Regions from separate parts of the Sphingomonas sanguinis genome, predicted to be linked through region 2. Evidence: riboswitches for the same ligand, from Rfam matches in the RefSeq annotation. Region 2 holds a riboswitch; each other region holds the start of a gene.
The links. A riboswitch is a leader RNA that binds a small molecule or an ion and turns the genes downstream of it on or off. The one in region 2 is predicted to bind cobalamin.
Positions count from the first base shown of each region.

Region 1: linked by a shared signal. The riboswitch ahead of KV697_RS07115 (HoxN/HupN/NixA family nickel/cobalt transporter) and the one ahead of KV697_RS11625 (TonB-dependent receptor) in region 2 are both predicted to bind cobalamin.
Region 3: linked by a shared signal. The riboswitch ahead of KV697_RS07005 (DUF1636 domain-containing protein) and the one ahead of KV697_RS11625 (TonB-dependent receptor) in region 2 are both predicted to bind cobalamin.

Region 1 is NZ_CP079203.1:1,550,410-1,553,677, reverse strand. It holds gene KV697_RS07125 (aspartyl protease family protein) at 1-253, shown strand, start outside; gene KV697_RS07120 (septal ring lytic transglycosylase RlpA family protein) at 270-845, opposite strand; cobalamin riboswitch at 945-1,146, shown strand; gene KV697_RS07115 (HoxN/HupN/NixA family nickel/cobalt transporter) at 1,320-2,390, shown strand; cobalamin riboswitch at 2,416-2,615, shown strand; gene cobW (cobalamin biosynthesis protein CobW) at 2,797-3,268, shown strand, end outside.
Region 2 is NZ_CP079203.1:2,497,512-2,500,779, forward strand. It holds gene KV697_RS11625 (TonB-dependent receptor) at 1-1,283, opposite strand, end outside; cobalamin riboswitch at 1,498-1,720, opposite strand; gene KV697_RS11630 (hypothetical protein) at 1,809-2,144, shown strand; gene KV697_RS11635 (entericidin A/B family lipoprotein) at 2,245-2,391, opposite strand; gene KV697_RS11640 (hypothetical protein) at 2,453-3,268, opposite strand, start outside.
Region 3 is NZ_CP079203.1:1,527,942-1,531,209, reverse strand. It holds gene cobT (nicotinate-nucleotide--dimethylbenzimidazole phosphoribosyltransferase) at 1-801, opposite strand, end outside; gene KV697_RS07005 (DUF1636 domain-containing protein) at 798-1,205, opposite strand; cobalamin riboswitch at 1,296-1,480, opposite strand; gene fumC (class II fumarate hydratase) at 1,583-2,983, shown strand; gene KV697_RS06995 (trimeric intracellular cation channel family protein) at 3,087-3,268, opposite strand, start outside.

The DNA of each region.
Region 1 (3,268 bases), 950 kb from region 2:
AATCCACAAAAGCCGAGACGGCATACAGGGGTTCGTTCGCGACGGTCGGTGGGCCGTCGCGCATGTCATGCGGAACTCGCCAGCGATGACGGTGGGGCTGAGAACGGGGGCCGAGATATGCGGGATCGACGACAAGCCGGTGTCGCAAGAATTGCTCAATGGCTATTGGAGCCGGGCGGCAACCGGCACGCGCCACATACTGAAGCTTTGCGACGGTACGTCCCGGATCATCACACTCCGCTTATTCTATTGACTTGGGCGGGCATTCTTTACCGCACCGCCATCCCTGCCGCCGCGATCTGTGACAGCAGGTTCGCCCGCACCGCATCCGAAACCGGTGGCAAGGGGCGCGCCGCCTTGCCGTGGCGCAGGCGCTCGCGGTCCTTTTCGTCCGGCTCGACGACGCGCACCCGCACCGCCGCCTTGCCGACCGCGCGCAGGCCGAGCTGCTCGGCGGCACCGCGTGACAGGTCGATGATCCGCGACGATCCCGCGAATGGTCCGCGATCGTTGACCCGCACGATGATCCGCCGCCCGGTGTCGAGCGCCGTCACCTCGACATAGCTGGGCAAGGGGAGGGTGGTATGCGCGGCCGTCGCCCAGCCGGGGCGGAAGCGTTCGCCGTTCGCGGTGCGCTTGCCCGATTCGCTGCCATACCAGCTGGCATAGCCGAGCATGTCATAGGTCGTATCCTCGGCGGGGACATAGGTGATGCCCCGCACCGTATAGGGCTTGCCGATCCGCACCGGAAAATCGCTGACCGGCCGGTAATTGCCACCCGAGCAGGCCGCGACCAGGCAGGCCGCCGCCGGTGTCCATCGGCGCATCGCTTTCCAAACCACCATGCGCTTCGATTAGGCTGACCGCGCGGCGGGATAAAGCCGTTTGCGTGTCCGTTCGGCGCAGACTATTCCCGTGCCGACCGGCAGCGGCTTTCAGCCACGCCGCCGGACTATCGCATCGGTGCCCCTCGGGGCTTCAAACGGGAATATGGTGCAAATCCATAGCTGTCCCTGCAACTGTAAGCGGTGAGCGCGTGATGCCGGTTCCTGCAACAGGGAACAGCCACTGGAGCGATCCGGGAAGGCCGCATTGCCGACGCTTCGACCCGCAAGCCAGGAGACCTGCCGATGCGAGTCGCTCTTGCCGCGATCCAGGGGATGGTCATGGCTAGGATATATTGTATCATGCGAGCGACGCCATCCGGCCGACCCGAATCGGAATCCTGCCCGGCGTGCGCCCGCTCGGGCCTGGGGACCGCCGCGAAAGCGGAGGGGCGGCCTTAGTCGCAACGGCGCTGTGCAAGGCGTGATCCGCCCATGTCCGAAGTTTCCGCCCATCCCCCGCTGACACGCCCTTCGCTCAAGCGTCGCGTCACGCTGCTGATGGGGGCATTGGTCATCGTCAATATCGCCGTCTGGGGCTGGGCGTTCAGCGTCTTTGCGGGCAACAGCCTGATGCTCGGTACGGCTTTGCTCGCCTACAGCCTGGGCCTGCGCCACGCGGTCGATGCCGATCACATCGCCGCCATCGACAATGTCACGCGCAAGCTGATGCAGGACGGCCAGAGGCCTATCGCGGTCGGCCTGTGGTTCGCGCTCGGCCATTCCGCCATCGTCCTGATCGCCGCGACCACCGTGGCGCTGGCGGCGAGCACTCTGTCCGACTTCGAGGCGTTCGGGCAGAGCGGCGGGACCATTGCCACCATCGTCTCGGCCAGCTTCCTTTTCGCCATCGCAATCATGAACCTGATCATCCTGCGCGATGTCTGGACCCGCTTCCGCCGGGTGGCGCGGGGCGAGCCGATGGCGGAGGCCGATGCCGACATGATGTTTTCGGGGCAGGGGCCTTTGTCGCGTCTGTTCCGGCCGCTCTTCCGGCTGATCCGGCGCAGCTGGCACATGGCGCCGCTGGGGTTCCTGTTCGGGCTGGGCTTCGACACCGCGACCGAGGTGGCGATCCTGGGCCTGTCGGGTTCGCACGCGGCGGACGGGGTGTCGCTGGCGACGATCCTGGTATTCCCGGTGCTGTTCGCGGTCGGCATGGCGTTGATCGACACGGCGGATGGGCTGGTGATGCTGGGCGCCTATGAGTGGGCGTTCGTCCATCCGCTTCGCAAGCTCTACTACAACATGACGATCACTTTGGTCTCGGCGCTGGTTGCGCTGGTGATCGGCGGCATCCAGGCGACCGCGCTGCTCGCCGAGCGGTTCGGCTGGACGGCGGGGCCGTTCCGCTATGCGGGCGCGCTGGCCGAGCATTTCAACGTGCTGGGCTTCGCGATCGTCGGGCTGTTCGTGGTCTGCTGGGGCGCGAGCTTCCTCCTCTATCGCTGGCGCGGGTTCGCGGCGATGGAGGCGCGAATTGCCAAGCCCGGCGCGGCGGGATAAATGCCGCTGATCGGAGGGTGATAAGCCGTCCGAAGATCGCGCCGGTGCCCGCAAGGGCTTTAAACGGGAATGGGGTGCAAATCCCCGGCTGTCCCTGCAACTGTAAGCGGTGAGCGAGCGATGCTGGTGCTCTTATGAGGGCACGGCCACTGGAGTGATCCGGGAAGGCGCATCCCTTCGCTTTGACCCGCAAGCCAGGAGACCTGCCGGCGTCATGGTCGCTCTTGCCTGGACCCAGGGGGTGGTCGGGGCACGGTTCTCCGTCGGGGAGCGACGAAGCCATGCGGCCGGGGCCGCATCGGTCGCCGGTTCAGCGGGGTGGACGCATGTCGCGCGCCCGTCCGTCACCGCTCTGGCGATCGGCCCCGCGTCCGCGCTCGCTCGTCCGGCGCGTCGGAGAATTACCATGCGTGACCTTTCCAAGGTCCCCGTCACCATCGTCACCGGCTTTCTGGGCGCAGGGAAAACCACGCTTATCAGCCATCTGATTCGCAACGCGGGCGGCCGTCGCCTGGCGGTGGTGGTCAACGAATTCGGCACTTTGGGCGTCGACGGCGACATCCTGCAATCCTGCGCCATCCCCGATTGCCCGGCGGAGAATATCGTCGAGCTGGCCAATGGCTGTATCTGCTGCACGGTCGCCGACGACTTCATCCCGACGGTCGAGAAGCTGCTGGCCATGGAGCCGCGCCCCGATCACATCCTGATCGAGACCTCGGGTCTGGCGCTGCCCAAGCCGCTGTTGAAGGCCTTCGACTGGCCCGCCATTCGCTCGCGCATCACCGTTGACGGCGTGGTGGCGCTAGCCGATGCCGAGGCCGTCGCGGCGGGCCGCTTCGCCCCCGATCTCGACGCGGTGGAGGCGCAGCGGGCCGCCG
Region 2 (3,268 bases):
ACCGCCAGTGCGGTGGTGCGGGTGCGATAGCGTGGGGCGATTCCCTGCGTATCGAGGAAACGGCCGGGATCGAAGGCTAAGGGATCGACCGCATCGACCTGCTCGACCGAGCCGAAGTCGTTCTCATGGGTGAAGCGGACCAGATTGGCGTCCACCCCGACGACCAGCGCGTTGGCGATGCCCGGCGCAAGTCCCGTGCGCCACGTCACGCTGGCCTGATCGCCCCATTGGGTCAGGTCGTGGCGGATGCCGTAATTGCTGCTTCGGCGGATCGTGGCCGGAGTGCCCGTCGATCCGTCCGCGCACGCGCCGCTCGCACCGACCCAGCAATAATTCTCCAGATTGCGCCAGAAGCGGTCGCTGGTCAGGACATAGGCGATATTGGACAGGCTGATCGCATTGCTCGGCGTCCAGTCGACCCGGATCGAGGCACGGTCGTCGCGGAACCGCATCCGCCCGTCGCCGACATTATAGTTGCGATCCCGCACCGCCAAGTCGAGCCGCCCGTCGATCAGCGGGGTGCCGAAATAGGTCATGGGCCGCTGGTCGCCATGATCGCCGCGCACCGTCACCGCCAGTGTCGAGGACGGCGTCCAGCGCAACGTACCTGACAGCGCGACGCTGTCCGACCGTCCCCGATCGACATAGCCATCCGACCGGCGATAGCTGGCATCCACCCGGTAGCCGAGCGTCGGGGTCAGCGGCCCGCCCAGCCCGGCGGCGGCGCGGAAACTGTCCTGCCCGCCATAGCCGATCTCGGCCTGCCCATGGGTCTGCGCGGTGGGCGCACGCATCACGACATTGACCGCGCCGCCCAGCGCGCCCTGCCCGTAGAGGACCGAGGCAGGGCCGCCCAGCACATCGATCCGCTCGACCATCCAGGGATCGGTCGGGAATGTGATCGTCCCCGCCGCCGGGAACAACCGCACGCCGTCGACCAGTTGCAGCACCGACCCCTGCCCCGAAAAGCCTCGCGCTGACAGGGCCGTGCCGCCATTGCCGGGATTGGCGACGCTCGACAGGCCGGGCGCGCGCGTTTCCGCCTCGACGATCGACACATCGCCTTGGGCGCGGATCGTCCCGCCGTCGAGCGATGCGATGCTGGCGGGCGTCTCCAGCGGTGTCAGGCCCAGGCGACTGCCGGTGGCATTGGGTGTGTCGAGCGCCTGTTTCTCCCGCGTGCCGATCACCAGCACGGTGGCGTCGCCCCCCTGCTCCTCGGCCTTTTGCGCCCTTGCCTGCGTCGCCCCCAGCAGAAGCGCCGCGCCACCCCACAGGACCATAGGAACCTGTCCGAATCTGTTACGATATATCATTTCAAAGCCCATAGCGTCTTGTCGCGAACAAGCCGAGGCCTTGCCGCCCGATTTCGGGCAGCCGGGTGCCCTGCGTGCGGCACGCCGTTTTCCGCATTCCACAGGGCCACCCATGCGCCTCCGCCACTTATGGCGTCGCTCGTCGGAACAGACCTAGCCTCGACCATCCCCTGGACCGGGCATGAGCGACCTGACGCCGGCAGGTCTCCTGGCTCACGGGTCATCGCGGACGGATGCGCCTTCCCAGGTTGCCCCAGTGGCTGGATCGCGCCCATGGCCGATCCGTGCATCGCCGCTCACCGCTTACAGTTGCAGGGACAGCCGCGGATTTGGGGAGCCAAGCCCCCTCACCGTGTTCCCTTTTAATCTCCCTTGTCGGGAGAACCGGCGCGATCATATCGCCGGATCATTCCGGCCCCGTATCGCTACGCGGCGGCGATGGAGGGCGTCAAGCGGGATGAGGTCGCGGCGTCGTTGCGCTATGGCGGCGGCATGGCACGCAGGAACCGTTATCTGATCGCGACGATGCCCGATGGCTATGTGAAGACGATCGGCCCGACATCGCAGCCCTTCACCCATTATTGGCGGATCGTCGCCGATCTGGGCGGGGGCAAGACAGAAGTGTTCTGGGGCCATGCCAAGTCGCGCAAGGCGGCGATGGCGAACGATGCCGCCATGGCAGAGGCGGTGCGGCAGCGCGGCTGGGTCGGGTATCGGTTCGAGGTCGTCGAACTGGTCGAGGCGGACGCGCCGGAAGGCCATAGAAAATCCTCCCCGGTACGGGGAGGGGGACCGCCGCGCAGCGGTGGTGGAGGGGGGATGCGGTAAAGGGCGCACCTCGCGGCGCGCCCCCTCCACCATGCTTCGCATGGTCCCCCTCCCCGGGACGGGGAGGATTGGCAGGGACGCATCGCCCCTGCCCTTCCCGCTACTTCTTCGGCTTGTTCTCGCCCGACGCGTCCGAAATCGCGGACCCGGCCGAGCGCAGGTCGCGGCCCGCGCCGTTCACGGTGTTGCAGGCCGACAGGGTCAGCACGGCGAACAGGGTAGCACCCAGAGCGATCTTCTTGGTCATGGCGATCTCCTCGAAAAAAGGGGGGTGCGGCGGGCCGGATACGCTGGCCCGCCGCGGACACTCAGCGCAGACGACGGCGGCTGGCCGCCGTTGCGCCAAAGGCGGAGGCACCGGCGCCGACCAGCAGCGCGAGCACCAGGATGAACGAGGTCTTGGCACCAGCCCCGGCGGCGGCATCGGCGGCCTGCTTGGCCTTTGCGACCGCTTCATTCTTGGTCTGGACGAATTCGGCCTTGGCCTGATTCACCTGGGCCTGGGCCTGGTCGCGGCTGATCTTGCGCTGGGCGGCGACGATGTCGACCACGCGCGCTTCGGCCCGGGCGCCGTCCGCACCGCCACGCGCCATGGCGGGCAGCTGCTTGGCGACTTCCTTCTGCGCCTGTTCCGGGGTCATCTGAGCCGGATCGGCAGGCGTTTCGGTCAGATATTTGGCGGCTTCGGCCTGCACGTCATTCTGATCGACACCCGCGACCTGCGCGACCTTCGGAGCAGCCGCGCCCACGGTCGAACCGGCGGCACCGGCGACCGCGCCGACGGTACGGAACGCGCCACCGATGATCCCACCGACCGCCGAGGTCAGCAGATACAGGGTCAGGAGCAGCGTGACGCCCCACACGACCAGGCCGTGGACCAACGCATCGAACTTCTCGGTCACGCCCGACACGCGCGCCGCGGCATAGCCGCCAGCACCCAGCGCGACGACGGTGGTGATCAGCCAGTACAGGCCCGCCCCGATGCCGAAGCCCGCCGCGCCCGGCGTCGAACCCTGGACCGGGTCGACCATCGACAGGCCGATGCCGGTGCCGAGGATGCCCATCACCAGCTGGACCGCGACCGCGATCACCACACCGGCAAAGATCGCGCCCCACGAAATCCG
Region 3 (3,268 bases), 970 kb from region 2:
TGCCGGGTTGGCATGGGCCAGCGGCGCGACGGCGGCGGTGCCGATAAAGCCGTCGAGCACCACCGGAATGCGCTTGTGCCGCGCCGCCAGCACCGCGCCCGCCATTGCCGCGATCTCGCGCCCGCCCAGTCGGCGCAGGATCTCGAAGGCGCTGGTCAGATGTTCGCGGTGTAGCGCAAGGCCCTCGGCCACCACCGCCGCCTTGCGCTGAACGCCCTGCGCATCGACCCCCGTGCCCGGCCCGACCCACAGGGCCGGGCCGCCCCCGAAACTGGCGGCGGCGAGCGCGGCGGCGGCGGTGCTGTTGCCGATCCCCATCTCGCCCAGCACGAGCAGGTCGGCATCGCCCACCGCCTCGGCCCCGGCGGACAGCGCGCTCAGGCACTCTTCCTCGGTCATCGCGGGGGCGGCCGTGAAGTCGGCGGTCGGTCGGTCGAGCTCGAGCGGCACCACCGCCAGTTCCAACCCCGCCGCCGCCGCCAGCGCGTTGATCGCGGCCCCTCCGGCGGCGAAATTGGCGACCATCTGGACCGTCACCTCGGCCGGAAAGGCGCTGACCCCGCGCGCGGTGACGCCGTGATTGCCGGCGAAGATGACTGCGCGGCCGCGCTCGATCCGGGGCCGCTCGACGCCCTGCCATCCGGCGAGGAAGATCGCGATATCCTCCAGACGGCCGAGCGAGCCCGGCGGCTTGGTCAACTGGCCTTGTCGCGCGGCGGCGGCGGCGCGGGCCTGGTCGTCGGGCCGGGGCAGGGTGGCGAGCGCCGTCTCGAACGCGGCGATGTCGGGAAAAGCGGTCATTCGACAACATATCCTTCGGGGGGCGTGCGGGTCAGGAAATGGCCTTTCACCCCTTGCGGCCATTGCTTGTAGGGCACCTGTCCCCAGTCGCTGTCGGCATAGGCGCGGGCATAGTCCAATATGGCGCGCGCGGCGTCGTCATCGGGGGCGAACTTGCCCATGACGTATCCGACCTTGCCGGGGCAGCGCAGATGGACGGTGCAGAAGGACTGGCAGGCAAAGAGACAGGGCATCTCTTCGACCGCGACCTCGGCATAAGCGGGGTCGGACGCCTGTACCCGGCGCAACGCCTCGACCAGCAGCGCGCCGCCGCGCTGGCCCTGGTCGTTTTCGCGCGCCTCGTCGGACAGGCGGCAGGTGTTGCAGGCGACCACGGCGGGGCCGTTCGCGGCGGGCTTCAGCATGAAAAGGGCTCGTACATCGGGCAAGTCTCCAAAGGCGCTGTCGCCGCGCGAGGGGAAAGCCCCGTTCCGTCCGGTACACCCTGACCAGCCGAAGGACGACCACGACGGGCAGGTCTCCTGGCTCGCGGGTCGGGGCCTGTCCGCCGCCTTCTCGGGGATTACCCCAATGGCGTCGTGGCGGGCGGCTCGCCGCTTACAGTTGCAGGGGCAGCCGGGGTGTCGCACCCCATTCCCTTTTCATCCTCTTTCGAGGAACCTGTCGTGAGGGCGGCGATAGGCGGGCAGGGGCCGGGTGGCAAGCACTGTGCCCTCGTCCGTCGGCGTCGCGGTGACTATATGGGTGGGAACCCCTGACCCCATCGGTGAGTCCCTGTCGCATGACCCAGAACGCCACCACCCGCACCGAAACCGACTCGATCGGCCCCATCGAAGTCCCCGCCAGCGCCTATTGGGGCGCGCAGACCGAGCGCAGCCTGGAGAATTTCCCCTTCGGCGCGCGCGAGCAGATGCCGATCGGCATCGTCCATGCACTCGCCATCGTGAAGAAGGCGGCAGCGCGGATCAATCGCGCCCATGGCCTGGCAGCGGACAAGGCCGATGCGATCGAGGCGGCGGCGCAGGAGGTGATCGACGGGCGGCACGACGACCAGTTCCCGCTCGTCATCTGGCAGACCGGCTCGGGCACCCAGTCCAACATGAACGCGAACGAGGTGATTGCGGGCCGCGCCAACGAGACGCTGACCGGTACGCGCGGCGGTAAGTCGCCGGTCCATCCCAATGACGATGTGAATCGCGGCCAGTCCTCCAACGACACTTTCCCGACCGCGCTGCATGTCGCCGCCGCGATTGCCGTGACGAAGCAGCTTTTCCCCGCACTCGACCGGCTCCATGCCGCGCTGGAGGCCAAGGCGAAGGACTGGGATTCGATCGTCAAGATCGGCCGCACCCATTTGCAGGACGCGACCCCGCTGACCCTGGGCCAGGAGTTTTCGGGCTATGTGCAGCAACTCGCCAATGCCCGCGACCGGATCGAGGGGACGCTCCACCGCAACATCCTGCCGCTGGCGCAGGGAGGGACGGCGGTCGGCACCGGGCTGAACGCGCCGAACGGCTTTGCCGAGGCGATCGCGGCGGAGATCGCCGAGGCGACCGGTCTCGATTTCGTGACCGCGCCCAACAAGTTCGAGGCGCTGGCCAGCAATGACGGGCTGGTCGACCTGCATGGGACGCTGAATGTCCTGGCGGTGGCGCTGACCAAGATCGCCAACGACATCCGTTTGCTGGGCTCCGGCCCGCGCTCGGGGCTGGGCGAGCTGGAACTGCCGGCCAACGAGCCGGGCAGTTCGATCATGCCGGGCAAGGTCAATCCGACCCAGTGCGAGATGCTGACCATGGTTGCCGCGCAGGTGATCGGCAACAATGCCGCCGTCACGGTCGGCGGGCTTCAGGGGCATCTGGAGCTGAACGTCTTCAAGCCGCTGATCGGGGCGAACGTGCTGCGCTCGATCCACTTGCTGTCGGTCGGCATGGAGAGTTTCGCCGAGCGGACGGTCGAGGGGATGACGGTCAATCGCGACCGGATCACCGAGCTGCTCGACCGTTCGCTGATGCTGGTGACGGCGCTGGCGCCCGAGATCGGTTACGACAACGCCGCCAAGATCGCCAAGCACGCGCACCAGAAGGGACAGACGTTGAAGGAGGCCGGGCTGGAGCTGGGGCTGGTCGACGAGGCGACGTTCGACCGGGTGGTGCGGCCGGAGTTGATGCTGGGGCGGTGAGGGGATTCCCTTGGGCTTCGACTTCGCTCAGCCTGAACGGCGGTTGGGACGGGATACAAACATCCGTTCAGCCTGAGCGAAGTCGAAGGCCACGCCTTAACGCCTACCCCCTATCCCACCCCTTCGCCGGATAGGCGGGCAGCGCGATCCGATACCGGATCGCCGCCCCGCGCAGCACGAACCCGGCCAGCGCCGCGATCGGCCCGGCGCCCGGCACCCCGAGCTGCATCAGGATGACATAGCTGGTCGAGGACAGCGCCGCCGCCGTCACATACAGCTCCGGCC